DNA from 2 places in the Mesorhizobium cantuariense genome. Region 2 is predicted to be linked to the other one. Evidence: riboswitches for the same ligand, from Rfam matches in the RefSeq annotation. Region 2 holds a riboswitch; the other holds the start of a gene.
What was found. A riboswitch is a leader RNA that binds a small molecule or an ion and turns the genes downstream of it on or off. The one in region 2 is predicted to bind cobalamin.
Positions count from the first base shown of each region.

Region 1: another riboswitch for cobalamin. It lies ahead of bluB (5,6-dimethylbenzimidazole synthase); the one in region 2 lies ahead of ACFOJ9_RS35735 (aromatic ring-hydroxylating oxygenase subunit alpha).

Region 1 is NZ_JBHRVD010000001.1:2,047,226-2,055,053, reverse strand. Features, by position in the region: gene ACFOJ9_RS09480 (GNAT family N-acetyltransferase) at 1-15, shown strand, start outside; gene ACFOJ9_RS09475 (hypothetical protein) at 117-404, opposite strand; gene dxs (1-deoxy-D-xylulose-5-phosphate synthase) at 553-2,466, opposite strand; gene ACFOJ9_RS09465 (pirin family protein) at 2,555-3,475, opposite strand; gene ACFOJ9_RS09460 (DUF2277 domain-containing protein) at 3,515-3,781, opposite strand; gene ACFOJ9_RS09455 (exodeoxyribonuclease VII small subunit) at 3,880-4,131, opposite strand; gene ACFOJ9_RS09450 (histone deacetylase family protein) at 4,135-5,061, opposite strand; cobalamin riboswitch at 5,184-5,363, shown strand; partial or broken gene bluB (5,6-dimethylbenzimidazole synthase) at 5,367-6,041, shown strand; gene ACFOJ9_RS09440 (hypothetical protein) at 6,146-7,129, opposite strand; gene ACFOJ9_RS09435 (TetR/AcrR family transcriptional regulator) at 7,224-7,828, opposite strand, start outside.
Region 2 is NZ_JBHRVD010000001.1:7,297,335-7,305,162, reverse strand. Features, by position in the region: gene bglA (beta-galactosidase BglA) at 1-585, shown strand, start outside; gene ACFOJ9_RS35760 (ABC transporter ATP-binding protein) at 627-1,739, shown strand; gene ACFOJ9_RS35755 (DUF680 domain-containing protein) at 1,818-2,054, opposite strand; gene ACFOJ9_RS35750 (DUF680 domain-containing protein) at 2,124-2,324, opposite strand; gene ACFOJ9_RS35745 (DUF680 domain-containing protein) at 2,394-2,606, opposite strand; gene ACFOJ9_RS35740 (DUF680 domain-containing protein) at 2,678-2,878, opposite strand; cobalamin riboswitch at 3,383-3,584, shown strand; gene ACFOJ9_RS35735 (aromatic ring-hydroxylating oxygenase subunit alpha) at 3,699-4,946, shown strand; gene ACFOJ9_RS35730 (2Fe-2S iron-sulfur cluster-binding protein) at 4,979-6,079, shown strand; gene ACFOJ9_RS35725 (ferredoxin reductase) at 6,145-6,891, opposite strand; gene ACFOJ9_RS35720 (molybdopterin-dependent oxidoreductase) at 6,888-7,499, opposite strand; gene ACFOJ9_RS35715 (DegQ family serine endoprotease) at 7,649-7,828, opposite strand, start outside.

The DNA.
Region 1 (7,828 bases), 5.3 Mb from region 2:
CCGGCGGAGGAGTAACCTTTTCAGATCGCCGAATGGCGGCATGAACAAAGGCATCGGCCGGTAGACCGACTCCGATCATACCCTCTCAAGCAGCTCTAGGCCTACTGACCTGTAGTTTAGAAAATGGTTCGCGAAACCTGCCGTTCCACAGCGGGCGACAGACCGTCGTCCGGCTTGCCCGTGGCTTCGTCACGTGGGCGTTCGGTCACGACCGCCGGCGCTGCTACCGGCACAACCACAAGCTGCGGCACCTGCTTGTAGGAAAAGCCGCCGCGGATGCCGCCCATCTTGCCGGCGACGATGCCCATGGCCGCCTTTTCAAGGCTGCGGTCATAGCGCGTTTCGGCGGCGACCGGCGCGGCGATGAGGGCGCAAAGCGCTACGCCGCACAGAAGCGTTTTCATTGTTGTTGTCTCCCTGCCTGGTTCTGATCTAGCAGGGCGCCATTGAAAAACGGCCAAGAGACAGGGTAAGCGAAAAGCCAAACGGCAGCGTAAACAATGCGTTAAGATCGTTGGCCGGCAAACTGATTCAAGTCTTTGAGACTTTGATTCAGGCGCGCTGGGCGCGGACTGTGTGCCCGAGTGCCACGAACACGGTGCGCACGATGCCGGCGGCATCGAGCCCGGCATCGGCATACATCTTTTCCGGCTTGGCGTGGTCGGTGAACGCGTCGGGCAGCACCAGCGGGCGCACCTTCAGGCCACTTTCCAGCAGACCTTCGTGGGCGAGGAACTGCAGCACATGGCTGGCGAAGCCGCCGACGGCGCCCTCCTCCACCGTCACCAGAACCTCATGCGAGCGGGCCAGCCGCCGGATCAGATCCTCGTCGAGCGGCTTGGCGAAACGGGCATCGGCGACCGTGGTGGAAAGCCCGGCAGCGCCAAGCTCCTCGGCGGCGATCAGACAATCCTGCAGCCGCGTACCGAAGGACAGCAGCGCTACCTTGGTGCCCTCCTTGACGATGCGGCCCTTGCCGATTTCGAGAACCGAGCCGCGCTCCGGCATGTCGACGCCGACGCCGTTGCCACGCGGATAGCGGAAGGCGATCGGGCCCTCATCATAGCTCGCCGCGGTGCGCACCATGTGGCGCAGCTCCGCCTCGTCGGCCGCCGCCATGACGACGAAACCCGGCAGTGTCGCCAGGAAGGTGGTGTCGAAGGCGCCGCAATGGGTCGCACCATCGGCGCCGACGAAGCCGGCGCGGTCGATGGGAAACCGCACCGGCAATTTCTGAATGGCGACGTCGTGGACGACCTGGTCGTAGGCACGCTGCAGGAAGGTCGAATAGATCGCCGCGAATGGCTTGTAACCTTCGGTGGCAAGGCCGGCGGCAAAGGTCACCGCGTGCTGTTCGGCAATGCCGACATCGAAGATCCGCGACGGAAACGCTTCGCCGAACAAATCGAGGCCGGTGCCGCTCGGCATGGCGGCGGTGACGGCGACGATGCGGTCGTCCTCACGGCCCTCCTGAACCAGGCTTTCGGCGAACACCTTGGTATAGGCAGGTGCGTTGGCCGGCGCCTTGGCCTGCGCGCCGGTGATGACGTCGAACTTGTTGACGCCGTGATATTTGTCGACGGCGGCTTCCGCCGGCGCGTAGCCCTTGCCCTTCTGGGTGACGACATGGATCAGCACCGGGCCTTCGCCATTGTCGCGGACGTTCTTCAGAACCGGGATCAGATGTTCCAGATTGTGCCCGTCGATCGGGCCGATGTGATAGAAGCCGAGCTCTTCGAACAGCGTGCCGCCGGTGACATAGCCGCGTGCATGCTCGACCGCCCTTGTGATCGCACGATCCGCCCGCTTGCCGAGATAAGACGTCAGTTTCTTGCCGAAATCGCGCAGGCCGACATAGGCCTTGCCCGAGGCCAAACGCGCCAGATAGGCGCTCATCGCACCGGTCGGCGGGGCGATCGACATGTCATTGTCGTTGAGGATGACGATCAGCCGCGCATCGAGCGCGCCGGCATTGTTCATCGCCTCGTAGGCCATGCCGGCAGACATCGCGCCGTCGCCGATCACGGCGATGACATTGTTGCGGCCGCCGGAGAGGTCGCGAGCGGCGGCCATGCCGAGGCCGGCCGATATCGAAGTCGAAGAGTGAGCGGCGCCGAAGGGATCGTACTCGCTCTCAGCGCGGCGGGTGAAGCCCGACAGGCCGCCCTCCTGGCGCAGTGTGCGGATGCGGTCGCGGCGCCCGGTCAGGATCTTGTGAGGATAGGCCTGATGGCCGACATCCCAGATCAGCCGATCATCGGGAGTGTTGAAGACATAATGCAGCGCAACCGTCAGCTCGACCACGCCAAGGCCGGCGCCAAGGTGGCCGCCGGTGTGGGAGACGGCGTCGATCAGCTCGGCGCGAAGCTCGGATGCCAGTTGCGGCAGTTCGCTCTCGGCAAGCGTGCGCAGGTCGGCCGGGATGCGGACCTTGTCGAGAAGCGGCGTATGCGGCGTTGCGTTCACGGGTGCTCAGGCTTTCGGTTGATGGGCGAAATAAGCCGCCGGCCGGCGAAAGTAAATGCGTGTCAGTGACGCGGATCAGGCTGTGATGCTAGCTTTCCGGCAGCGGAATGAATTCTTCCTCATCTCCGGGAACGATATCGAAGCGGCCCGTCTTCCATTCCTGCTTGGCCTGTTCGATGCGTTCCTTCGACGATGAGACGAAATTCCACCAGATGTACCGTTTCGAGCCGAGCGAGGCGCCGCCAAACAGCATGAAATGTGCACCGGTCTGCGACGATACGACGATCTCGTCACCCGGTCGAAACACGAGCAGCCGTTCCGCCGGAAAGACGTCACCTGATATCGAGACCTCGCCTTCCAGCGTGTAGATAGCTCGTTCTTCCGCATCAGCCGGGATTTTCACGCTGGCGCCGGGCGCCAGACGCAGGTCGGCATAGAGCGTCTCGGAGTCGGCCCTGACCGGGGACCGCAATCCCTGGAAGTCACCAATGACGACGCGCCCGCTGACGCCCTCCGCGTCGATCTCGGGAAGCCGAAGCACTGCGGTGTTCTCAAACACCGGAGCCACTTCTTCCTTGCCATCCGGCAGCGCCAGCCACGTCTGCAGGCCGGAGATCGACATCGGCGCGCCGCGCAACTCTTCGGGCGTGCGCTCCGAATGGACGATGCCGCGGCCAGCGGTCATCAGGTTCACGTCGCCGGGCTGGATGACCATTTCAGTGCCGAGTGAATCGCGATGTCGGATCTTACCGTCGAACAGATAGGTGACCGTCGACAGGCCGATATGCGGATGGGGACGCACATCGAGCGTCTGGCCGGCGCGCAGAATCGCCGGGCCCATGCGGTCGAAGAAGATGAAAGGCCCGACCAGCCGCCTCTTGGCGGTCGGCAGAGCGCGGCGCACCTGGAAACCGCCAATATCCTTGGCGTTGGGGATGACCATCAATTCGACCTGGTCGCTGGCGAAGGCATCACCGGCCTGTGGGTCGTTTCCGGGAAAGAAGCTCACGAGATCTCCTTGTCAGCGGGCAATGCCCGCTTGGCCGCGTCAGGCAAAGCGGATCGCCGCCTTGGCCCGTAGCTTGGCCGCCACATCTTCGCGATTGCGCGGATGCTGATGGGTTTCCAAGGAATCGAGCAGTTCGCGCGCCGAGGCGGCGATGGCTTCGACGGCGTGGTCGAAGGCATGCTGGTTCTGCTTCGAGGGCCGCGTCGTTCCGCTCAGCTTGCGGACAAACTGAAGCGCTGCGTCGCGGACTTCGTCGCTGGTTGCGGGCGGGTCAAAATTGAACAGGGTCTTGATGTTTCTGCACATCGCTTGCGTATCTCCTCTTGTCCTGGAGCGCTTTCAATCGGGACGAACCTATTCTCGATCACGATCATGTCCAAAAGTCGGTGAGACTGCACCGCGCCTCAATCCGCGTCGAGCGGCTCCGTTCCGACAGGCTTGCCGTCGCGCGACAGCCTGATCTTCTCGACCTTGTCCTCGGCCGCCTTCAGCAGCCGGTCGCAATGCACCTTCAGCGCCTCGCCGCGCTCGTAGATCTTGATCGACTGGTCGAGCGGCACGTCGCCGCGCTCCAGATCATCGACGATCTTCTCCAGCGCGTCGAGTGCCTGTTCGAAGCTCATCGCCTTGACGTCTTCGTTGATCTCATCAGCCATCATTCATCCTTTCATCAGTCGCCCGACATGGGCGGCGACCGAAAATGCCAGTCCCTGCAGATCGTAGCCACCCTCGAGCAGGCTGACGAGCCGGTTGCCGCTGTGGCGCGCGGCGCGCTGCATCAGTTGGCCGGTCACCCAGTCGAAATCGTCCTCGGTCAGGTTGATCTCGGCCAGCGGATCGCGATGGTGTGCGTCGAACCCGGCCGAAACGATGATCAGGTCGGGAGCGAAATTGTCGAGCGCCGGCAAAACGCGCGACAGGAAGGCATCGCGAAAGACCTCGCTGCCGGTCTGCGGCGCCAACGGCGCGTTGACGATGTTGCCGGCGCCGGTTTCGCTCTTAGCCCCGGTGCCGGGATACAGCGGCATCTGGTGTGTCGAACAATAGAGCACCGACGGATCGTCCCAGAAAATATCCTGCGTGCCGTTGCCGTGATGCACGTCCCAGTCGACGACGGCGACGCGCTCGACACCGTGTTTCTTCTGCGCATAACGCGCCGCGACCGCCGCCGTGTTGAACAGGCAGAAGCCCATGGCCGTGGTCTTTTCAGCATGGTGGCCGGGCGGCCGGGCGGCGACGAAGGCATTGTCGGCGCGGCCCGAAAAGACGTCGTCGACGGCGGCGTTGGCAGCGCCGATCGCGGTGATCGCCGCCTGCCAGCTCTTCGGGCTGGCGGTGGTGTCGGCATCGATGCGGGCGATGCCTTCTTCGGGAATAGCGGCGCGGACACGGGCGACGAAATCGGCGGGATGAGCGTAGAGGATGGTGGCCTCGTCGCCTTCCGGCGCCTGGACACGATCAAGCCCGGCAAACGCCTCGTCATCGAGCACGCGCTCGATGGCGCGCAAGCGATCCGGCCGCTCCGGGTGGCCGGGCGGCGTGAGGTGTTCGAGGAAGATCGGATGCGTGTAGAGACGAGTGGTCATGTTTACCTATCTAGTGCCCCGACGGCGCGATGGCCATGCGTTGCGGCTTGATGGCTGGGGAAAATCACGCCTGCGTCCATTCGTGTCGCCGCAGGCATTGGCGTCGTCAGCGCTTCGGGGTAAGGTCGTGGCCACTGCCTGGTGCCCGTCGCAAGCGGGAGAATCGGGAACACGGTTGAATTCCGTGGCGTGCCCAACGCTGTAAGGGGGACCGCGCCGGTAAATGCCACTGTCGATGACGGGAAGGCACCGGAAGCGGGTTGATCCCGAGCCAGAAGACCGGCCTGGCAGGCATCGTCATCCGCATGGTCAGGCGGGCGACATTGATTGCAATCGCAAGGGGACAAGCGATGCCGGAACACATGACCGCTCCTGTTGGCGACGGATTTGACCAGAGTGCGCGCGATGCGGTCTATCGCGCCATGTTCACGCGGCGTGACGTGCGCAGCCATTTCCTGCCCACCCCAATTGATGACGACGTGCTGGCGCGGCTGCTGCTTGCCGCACACCATGCGCCGTCGGTTGGCTTCATGCAGCCTTGGAACTTCATCGTCATTCGCGACGCCGCACGAAGGGAAAAGGTACGCGACCTGTTCCTGGCGGCGCGCGAGCAGGAGTTGCCGGCGATCGACGAAGAGCGGCAGGCGCTCTACCGCAAACTCAAGTTGGAAGGCATCTGCGAAAGCGCGCTCAACATCTGCATCACCTGCGACCGGCAGCGCTCGAAGGGTTCGCCGCTGGGCCGCTGGCACAATCCGGAGATGGATCTCTACAGCACGGTTTGCGCGGTGCAGAATTTCTGGCTGGCGGCGCGCACTGAGGGCGTCGGTGTCGGTTGGGTCAGCATCCTTGACGCGCAAGCGCTGAAAAGCCTGCTGTCGATTCCCGAGCATGTGACGCCGGTCGCCTACCTCTGCGTCGGCCGCGTCTCGGAATTCGCGCCAAAACCGGACCTTGAAACGCATGGCTGGGGACGGCGGCTGCCGCTGCCGGAGCTGATCATGAGCGAAACTTTTTCCGGGCAAGGTGAGGTGCCGCTGAAATCAACCGTGGCGCGCCTCAACGCCGTCGATGCCGTATCGGATCAGCGCGTCGCGCCGGCCGTGCCCCAGCGCGAGCCGCCAAAGGAGGCCAGCGCCTTGTCCTTGAGTTCCCTGAATTTCGACGATGCCTCGGCCAGCCGGGTGTCCCAGGCCGGATCTGGCACCTGGCCCTCAATGGTCTTGAAATAGACCTGCATCAGGCAGGCGATGGCGAAGGGCTCGATGAACGCCGCCTTGAAGGCCCAGGCGAAGACGATGGCGAGCACGAAGGCCCAGCCGGCGAGTTGACCGGGCATCAGGAAGAGAATGGCGCCGGCGGGCGCCAGCATCAGCAGGAAGATGATGAACGACACGCCCCACATGATGACCGCCAGCCAGACGGCGTTCTTGACCATGACCTTGCCGTTCTGGGCATAGAGCACGACGCCTTGCCGCGCCGTCTCGAACGGCGAGGGCGAATTGATGCGGATGTTGTAGCCGAGGATGATCTCGTCGACATAGGTCAGCGACAGGCGGATCACCGTGTTGATGAAGGAGACCAGGCCGCTCAGGCCCGGAATTGGCAGGAAGGCGGCGATGCCGCCGAGCAGGCCGGTGATGGCGCGGATGGCGCCCTTGACCAGTTGGTCGACGACGAAAAGGATGTTGGCCTCGGCAAAACGCTGGGTCACGATGTCCCTGGCGTAGGCGATCTGGTTCTGACCATCGGGAATGTCGCGGCCATCGATCAGATGGACCATGACGGCGATGTGGCCGGCCTTGACGACATAAAGGATGTATTCGCGGATCCAGTAGACGGCAATCGAAACAATGCCGAAACCGACAACGCCGCCCCACAGGGCAAAGGACAACGGGCCGTCGGGATCGGTGGAAATATGGCCGACGCCATAGCCAACGGAGGCGCCGGTGCCGGTCGCCATGATGTAGGCCAGCGTGATGCCGAAATAGACGATCATGCGAAAGACAATGAACGGCCAGGTCCGCATCATGATGGACACCGACCTGCCGATATCGAAATCCCACATGCCCCGAATCTCCCCCTCAGAGATGGTCGGAGAGGATGAACTCAACCCCGGGATTGTCAATTGCCGGCCGTGGCGCCGGGCCACCGATGGGACTTCAGTTCGGTTGCGGACCCGGCGTTTTGAGCAGGCCTTCGAGCAGTTGCTTGAACGCCGTCACCACCTTCTTCGACGTCGCTTCGGGGTCGTTCGAATTGGCGATCCGTTGCGCCGCCTGACTGCTCGCCCCGTTGATCAGCCGCGAGGCAGTCTCAGGGTCGAGGCTGGAGACGACAACACCCTCCTCCTGCAGTGTCGTCAGATGGCCGGTCATTGAAGCGATGCACGCATTGGCATTCGGCCATTGTGCCGGATCCCCCAATACGGCCGGACCATCCCGGAACATGATGCGCTGGATTTCCGGCTCCAACGCCATCTCGATATAGGTCGAGCATTCGTCGACGAAATGCTGCCAGCGGGTCGGCGCTCTCGACGCGACTTCATTGATGCGCGCCGCCATCTCGCCGTCGATTTCGGCGATAACCGCCTGCAGCAGGCCCTTCTTGTCGCCGAAATGATGATAGAGCGCGCCGCGCGTCAGCCCGGCTGAGGCGGTGAAATCATCCATTGAAGCTTCGGCATAGCCGATCGTGCCGAAGGCATGGCGCGCCGCCGCGATCAGCTTGGCGCGCGTCTCGGCGATCATCTCTTTGCGAGGTCTGT
Region 2 (7,828 bases):
GATCCGACCGCCTATCTCAAGGTCATCTCGGCGCTGCTGATGTCCTTGCGCGGTTCGGTCTGCATCTATCAGGGAGAGGAGCTCGGGCTCGGCGAAGCCGACCTTCGGTTCGAAGATCTGCAGGACCCCTACGGCATCCGCTTCTGGCCGGAATTCAAGGGCCGCGACGGCTGCCGCACGCCGATGGTGTGGGACGGCAGCGCCAAGAATGGCGGCTTCTCCTCGGCAAAACCCTGGCTGCCGGTGCCGGCCAAGCATCTGGCGCAGGCGGTCAATGTCCAGCAGGGCGACGAGAATTCGCTGCTTGAGCACTACCGGCGCTTTCTCAGCTTCCGCCGCGCCCATCCGGCGCTGGCCAAGGGCGACATCACCTTCCTAGAAAGTGAGGGCGACACCGTCGCCTTCACGCGCCGCGCCGGCAACGAGCAGATCGTCTGCGTCTTCAATCTGGGCGCCAAGCCGACCGAGGTTGACCTTGGCAACCGATCGCTGCAACCTTTGCCGGGACACGGATTTTCGGGGCAGACGAGCAGCGGCGCCATAAAGCTCGGCGGCTACGGCGCCTGGTTCGGGCGTATCGACTGAATTTCAAATCACTTGAATTCAAAATTACTGGGAGGAAACCAATGGCCGATGTCACGCTAAGACAAGTGAAGAAGTCCTACGGCAATCTGCACATTCTCCATGGCATCGACCTCGATATAAAGTCGGGCGAGTTCATCGTCTTCGTCGGCCCGTCGGGCTGCGGCAAGTCGACATTGCTGAGATCGATCGCCGGGCTCGAGGAAATCACCTCCGGCGAGCTCAAGATCGCTGGCGAGGTCGTGAACGACGTGCCGCCGTCGAAACGGGGCATCGCCATGGTGTTCCAGTCCTACGCGCTCTACCCGCACATGACCGTCTACGACAACATGGCGTTCTCGATGAAGATCGGCAAGGAGAACAAGGCCGAGATCGACCGCCGCGTACGCCAGGCCGCCGAAATCCTGCAGCTGACCAAATACCTCGATCGCCTGCCCAAGGCGATGTCGGGCGGCCAGCGCCAGCGCGTCGCCATTGGCCGCGCCATCGTGCGCAATCCGAAAGTGTTCCTGTTCGACGAGCCGCTGTCGAACCTTGATGCAGCACTGCGCGTCGCCACCCGCATCGAGATCGCCAAGCTCAAGGAATCGATGCCCAACACGACCATGATCTACGTCACCCACGACCAGGTCGAGGCGATGACGCTGGCCGACCGCATCGTGGTGCTCAAGGACGGCCATATCGAACAGGTCGGCACGCCGATGGACCTCTACAAGAAACCCGGCAATCTGTTCGTAGCCCAGTTCATCGGCTCGCCGGCCATGAACATTCTGCCGGCGACCATCGACAAGACCGGCAACCCGACCGTCGTCAGCCATGTCGGCGGGCGCAAAGCAACCGTGCCGATCACGACGCCGGCTTCGGCGAAGGGTACCGCGGTGAGCTTCGGCGTGCGGCCGGAAGATCTGATCATCTCCAGCGGCGCTGACTATCTGTTCGAGGGAACGGTCGACTATGTCGAGCAGCTCGGCGAAGTCCAGCTGGTTTATATCGACATCGGCCGCGCCGATCTGCCGCTGGTGACCAAGCTGCCCGGCAATGTCGAGGTCAAGCGCGGTTCGACATTGCGGCTGAGCGCCAATGGCGAGGACCTGCATATCTTCGATGCGGACGGACATTCCTTTGCGCTGCAAAAGCCGGAAGCAAAGGCGGCCTGAGGCAGGACCACGTCTCGGACGTAAAAAAGAGCGGCGGGCTTGGCCCGCCGCTCTTCTTCTGAAGATCAGCTTCGGCTGTTAGCGGCCGAAGAGGTTCCGGTCGCTGCCCTGAGGGGCGGACTTCTGTACGTCGCCCGACGAATTGAGCAGCTTCTCGACGACGCCACCGCTGTTGCGGATCGAGTTCGTGTGCGCGGTGTCAACCGAAGTGACGGCAGGCTGATTGGCGCCGTTGGAGCCAAAGTTGTCGCTGCCAGCGAAGGCACTGCCGGTGATGGCCAGAACGGCGGCGGCAGCAATAAGGATCTTGTTCATTTTAGTCTCCTGAATTCTAGATTTCGCCAGGACGGCAGGCGCAGCCGCCGTCAACTGGGAAATTGGTTGTTAGCGACCGAAGAGGTTACGGTCGCTGCCCTGAGCGGGCGTCTGGGCAACCGGCTCCGAGGTCTTGGTGGAAGCCGTGTACGACTGGTCCACTGCGGCAGCAGGCTGGTTGGCACCGTTGGAGCCGAAGTTGTCGCTGCCGGCGAAGGCGCTGCCGGTGATGGCCAGAACGGCGGCGGCAGTGAGAATGATCTTGTTCATTTTAGTCTCCTGAATTTCTGGATTTCGCCAGGACGGCGGGCAGACCCACCGTCAATTGCGAATCCGCTGTTAGTTGTTGCCGAAGAGGTTGCGGTCGCTGCCCTGAACGACGGGCTGCTTTTCAGCCGGAGCCGACTTCTGCTGGATCGAAGCCGTATACGAGCTGTCAACCGAGGTGACGGCAGGCTGGTTGGCGCCATTGGAGCCAAAGTTGTCGCTGCCGGCGAAAGCGCTGCCCGAGATGGCCAGAACGGCGGCGGTAGCAAGAATGATCTTCTTCATTTCAAGTCTCCTGAATTTTTGGATTTCGCCAGGGCGGCGGGCGAACCCGCCGTCAACTGGTGATTCGGCTGTTAGTGGTTGCCGAAGAGGTTGCGGTCGCTGCCCTGAGCAGGCGTCTGGGCAGCCGGTTCCGACTTCTTGACCGAAGCGGTGTACGAGCTGTCGACGGCAGTGGCTGCCGGGGCGTTCGAACCATAGTGGTCGCTACCATTAGCGAAGGCGCTGCCGGAAATGGCCAGAAGGGCGGCGGCAGTGAGAATGATCTTTTTCATTTTATGTACTCCAGTATTTTTCCCGTCCGTCTAGCGGCGTGTCTTGGGAGGAAATCGCGTCGTTCGGACAGCCCCGATGTGGTAGGGCTGGTCTGCCTTTTCCAATCACGAAGTTGTTCCATGTGGACCATGAACCCGCCACTTGAAATTGCAAAAAGGGCTTCTACACCCTACCTTTTCCTTATATTAATCAATATGTTAGATAAAAACGCCAGCCATATCACCAACTATTTCGCAGGCCCAGCGTTCACACCGTCCTGTACGCACTGTCAACAGAAACGAACCGTTCGGTTCGATTTTAGAACAAGCTAATAGTCACTTTTCGAAACTGTTAACCTTTTTTGGCCCCCGCCGGAGCCGGATTCGAGAAGATCGCAGCCGGCAAATGGCCGCCCGAGAGAAGGGATTTCAGCCAGCAACAGTCAGTCGCAACGTTTCGCATGCCGTGTCGCGCCGCATGGATACGATGTCGTTTTCATGCCGATGACGCGCCCGCGATCGTGGTTAGATCATACCATCTCAGGTGCCGCTTCGTGACGACGAGGCGGAGAATTGGGAAGCCGGTCAGAATCCGGCGCTGCCCCCGCAACGGTGGTGGAGTTCAAGTCGCAACGGGAGACCACTGGGCAACTGCCTGGGAAGGTGTCGCGATGGTCCGCAAGGACAACTCCAGAGCCCGGAAACCAGCCCGAGATTTCTAGACTCGACTGATCGCGGTGGGCGATCAAGAGGTGGATCGTGCATGTCCGGCGCATTGCCGGCCTGCGTCCAATCCTTCCTCCGTCACCACCAGTTCAGTCCTTAAAAATGAGGACAGGACATGGATATTCGCAACGACATGCTGAGGCTCTTGAACAGCCGCAGGCAAGGCTTTTCGCTAGAGCAGCCCTTCTACACCGATCCAGACTACTTCAAGCTCGACATGGAGCTGATCTGGTATCGCGACTGGCTGTTCATCGGCCATGATTGCGAGCTGCCGAAGCCGGGCAGCTACATCACAGTACAGATCGGCGACTATCCGGTCGTTCTCGTCCGCGACCAGCAAGGCAAGATCAACGCCTTCCACAATTCCTGCCGGCATCGCGGCAGCCGTGTCTGCAACACAGAGAAGGGTACCGCGGCAAAGCTCGTCTGCCCCTATCACCAGTGGACCTACGAGCTCGACGGCCGCCTGCTGTTCGCCCGCCAGATGGCCGATGGTTTCGACAAGAGTGAGTTCAGCCTGAAGCCGGTCGCCTGCGAGAGCGTCGGCGGCTACATCTTCATCTGCCTGGCCAAGGAGCCGGCGGATTTCGCGCCGATGCGGGCGATGATCGAACCTTATCTTTTGCCGCACCGGTTGCGCGAAGCAAAGATCGCCTTCGAAAGCACGATCATCGAGAAGGGCAATTGGAAGCTGGTCTGGGAAAACAATCGCGAGTGCTACCACTGTGTCGCCAATCATCCCGAGCTGTGCAAGACCTTCCCCGAGGCGCCTACCGTGACCGGCGTCAACGGCGCCGACAGCGACCCTGAGATGGTCGCGCATTGGGCCAAATGCGAGGCCGCCGGCCTGCCGAGCAAATTCCGCATCGATCCGGCCGGGCAATACCGCGCCACCCGCGCGCCGCTGCTGCGCGATGCCGTCAGCTACACGATGACGGGAAAGCGGGCGGTGAAGAAGAACCTGTCCGACGGCGTTTCAACCGACCGCATCGGCTCCTTGCTGCTCTACCACTATCCGACGACCTGGAACCATATCCTCGGCGACCACGCCGTGACCTTCCGGGTGCTGCCGATCAGCGCCACGGAAACGGCGGTGACGACCAAATGGCTGGTGCACAAGGATGCGATCGAGGGCATCGATTATACCATCGAAGACCTCACCCATGTCTGGACCGAGACCAACGACCAGGACCGCCGCATCGTCGAGGAAAACGCCTTCGGCATCCTGTCGCCCGCCTATGAACCCGGCCCCTATTCGGAGCTGCATGAGGGCGGCGTCATCCAGTTCGTCGAGTGGTACGCGTCGTTCATCGGGCCGCGCCTTGCCGAGGGCGGCCGGCCGGCGCTGCGCAGCGTCGCCTAGCCCAAAACAAAAGGGACAAGAGGATGAATGCGATGACGGATCTTGGCCTCTATCGCCATCTCGACCAGATGACGCCCTGGAACGACAGGCTGCAGGTGCTGGAAGTGATCGGCGTCAGCGACGAAGCGCCTGACGTAAAGACCTTCACCTTCCGCTCCGACAACCAGACCTGGTTCCGCTACAAGCCGGGCCAGTTCTTGACGCTGGAACTGCCGACCGCCGACGGGCCGCTGATGCGCACCTACACGCTGTCGTCCTCGCCATCGCGGCCGTTCTCGATCGCGGTGACGGTAAAGGCGCAGGCGGGCAGCACCGGCACACGCTGGATGTTCGACCATCTGACGCCCGGTTCGCACGTCAAGGCCTATGGGCCGACCGGCGACTTTTCGCTGCACAGCCACCCGGCGGCCAAGTATCTGTTCATTTCGGCCGGCTCGGGCGTGACGCCGATGATGTCGATGCTGCGCTGGCTGAACGACTGCGCGCCATGGACCGATGTCGGCTTCGTCAACTGCGCGCGCCGTCCGGAAGAGATCATTTTCCGCAAGGAACTCGAACTGCTCGGCAGCCGCATGCCCGGCCTGTCGCTCGGCTTCATGATCGAGGAGCGGTCGAGCCGCGAGGGCTGGTTCGGCCATATGGGCCGCATCGACGCGATCCGGCTGCCATTGCTGGCGCCCGATTTCCGCGAGCGCGAAATCTTCTGCTGCGGCCCCGATCCTTTCATGCGCGCTGTGCGCGGGATGCTGGAGGCGGCCGGCTTCGACATGACGAAATACCATCAGGAGAGCTTTGCGGCGCCTGTTGTGGAGGAGATCCCGGCGCCGTTCGCGTCACCGGCGGAAGATGGCGCTGCTGTTCCCATCGAAGCCGTGACACCTATCCGATTCTCGCTTTCGGATGTCGACGCCGAATGCGTCGCCGGCCAGACGGTGCTGCAGACCGCGCGGGCCTCGGGCGTGCGGATACCCGCCGCGTGCGAGTTCGGCCTGTGCGGCACCTGCAAGGTGAAGAAGGTCGCGGGCGACGTCGAGATGAGCCACAATGGCGGCATCCTCGATCACGAAATCGACGATGGTTTTATCCTCGCCTGTTGCTCAAAACCGCTTTCGGCGCTCGAAATCGAGGCGTGACCGGCAGGTGGTGCCGAGGCTCGGAACGGCTGCTTCGAGAAACCTCTTGGAAGCGCAACGTCCGTTCAAACTCCATACCGTTCGGTGCGAATGTTTTCCGCTGCAACGCCGGCATCGATCAGCGCCTGGGCGGCGGCAGAAACGAAGGCGTTAGAGCCGCAGACGAAGGCGATGCCAAGCGGCTCGGGCAGCCGCGCCATGGCTTGCACCATCATCGCGACGTCCACCCGACGCGAATAGTCCGCCGGCCGGTGTGCGGCTTCGCGCGTCAGCGTCAGCACCAGATCGAAGCCGTCCTGGCGATCATCGAGGGTGATCAGTTCGTCGCGGAAGATCACTTCGTCCCAGACCCGGGCTGAAAAGACCAGGACGACGGGCATCGTCGAATTGCGTGCGGCGCGATGACGGACCATCGACATCAAGGGCACAACGCCCGAACCGCCGCCGACCAGCAACAACGGCCCGTTCCCATCTTCCGGCCAGATGAAATGCCCGCCGAGCGGCCCGCGCAGTTCGATTTCATCGCCAATTGCCGCGACCTCGTGGAAGAAGGGCGATACCTCGCCATCGTCGAGTTTTTCGATCGCCAGTTCGATCACCCCCTTCGTTTCGGGCGCGGAGGCGATGGAATAGGCGCGGCGTGCCTGATAGCCGTCCGGCGCCGTCAGCCTGACATCGACATGCTGCCCGGCACGATAAATGAACGGCCGCGACGGCTGAAAAAAGAAACTGGTGACACGCGGCGTGCGCTTTTCGATGCGGACAATCCTGGCCGTCTGCCAAGGCGACTGCACTGCCGCCGCATCGCTCATGGATCGTCCGTGTAGCGCTGCTCGCGCCATGGATCGCCATAGATATGGTAGCCGCGCAATTCCCAAAAACCGGGTTCGTCGCGCGTGGTGAATTGCAGGCCGTTCAGCCATTTGGCCGACTTCCAGAAATAGAGATGCGGAACGAGCAGCCTTGCCGGACCGCCATGGTCTGATGTGATCGGCTTGCCTTCGTAAAGCAGCGCCACCATCGCCTTGCCGGCGGTGAGATCCGTTACCGGCACGTTGGTGGTGTAGCCGTCGAACGCGTGCGCCAGCGTGAAGCCGGTCGGCGGCTCCAAACCCGCGTCGGCAAGGATATCGTCGACCAGCACGCCCTGCCACGGCGTGTCGAACTTGGTCCATGCGGTCACGCAATGGATGTCGCGCGTCATCTTGGTCAGCGGCAGCGCGTTGAACTCGGCCCAGTTCCATTTCTTGATCGGGCGTGGCCCATGTTTCAGCGTGAAAGACCAATCCTCGGTGCGCACACGCGGCGTCGGGCCGGCCGACAGCACTGGAAAACCCTGTTCAAGATATTGGCCGGGCGGTATGCGCGCATCGCCATCGGTTGGCGGGCGCCGCCCTGAAGAGAAACCTCGGGTGACCATCGCGGCAATCCCCTGCATCAGACCACTATCGGCCTGATGCAATGTTCTCGAAGATGTCGTGGCGGGCAACCGGAATCTTGATGGCAGAGGCCGGCGGGGATCGTCACCGACGAGCCCCGCCTCTCCTGCATTCACGTCAAGACTACGTGTCAGCCCTGGGCAAACGGCACCGCGACATACATCTGGCCGCCGTCGCGCTCGACCAGCAGAAGCACAGATTTGCGGCCGGACTTGCCGGCCTGGGCGATCGCCTGCGTCACTTGCCTGGCGCTCTTCACCGGCACCTGATTGACGGCGACGATGATGTCGCCGGCCTGGATTCCGGAAGC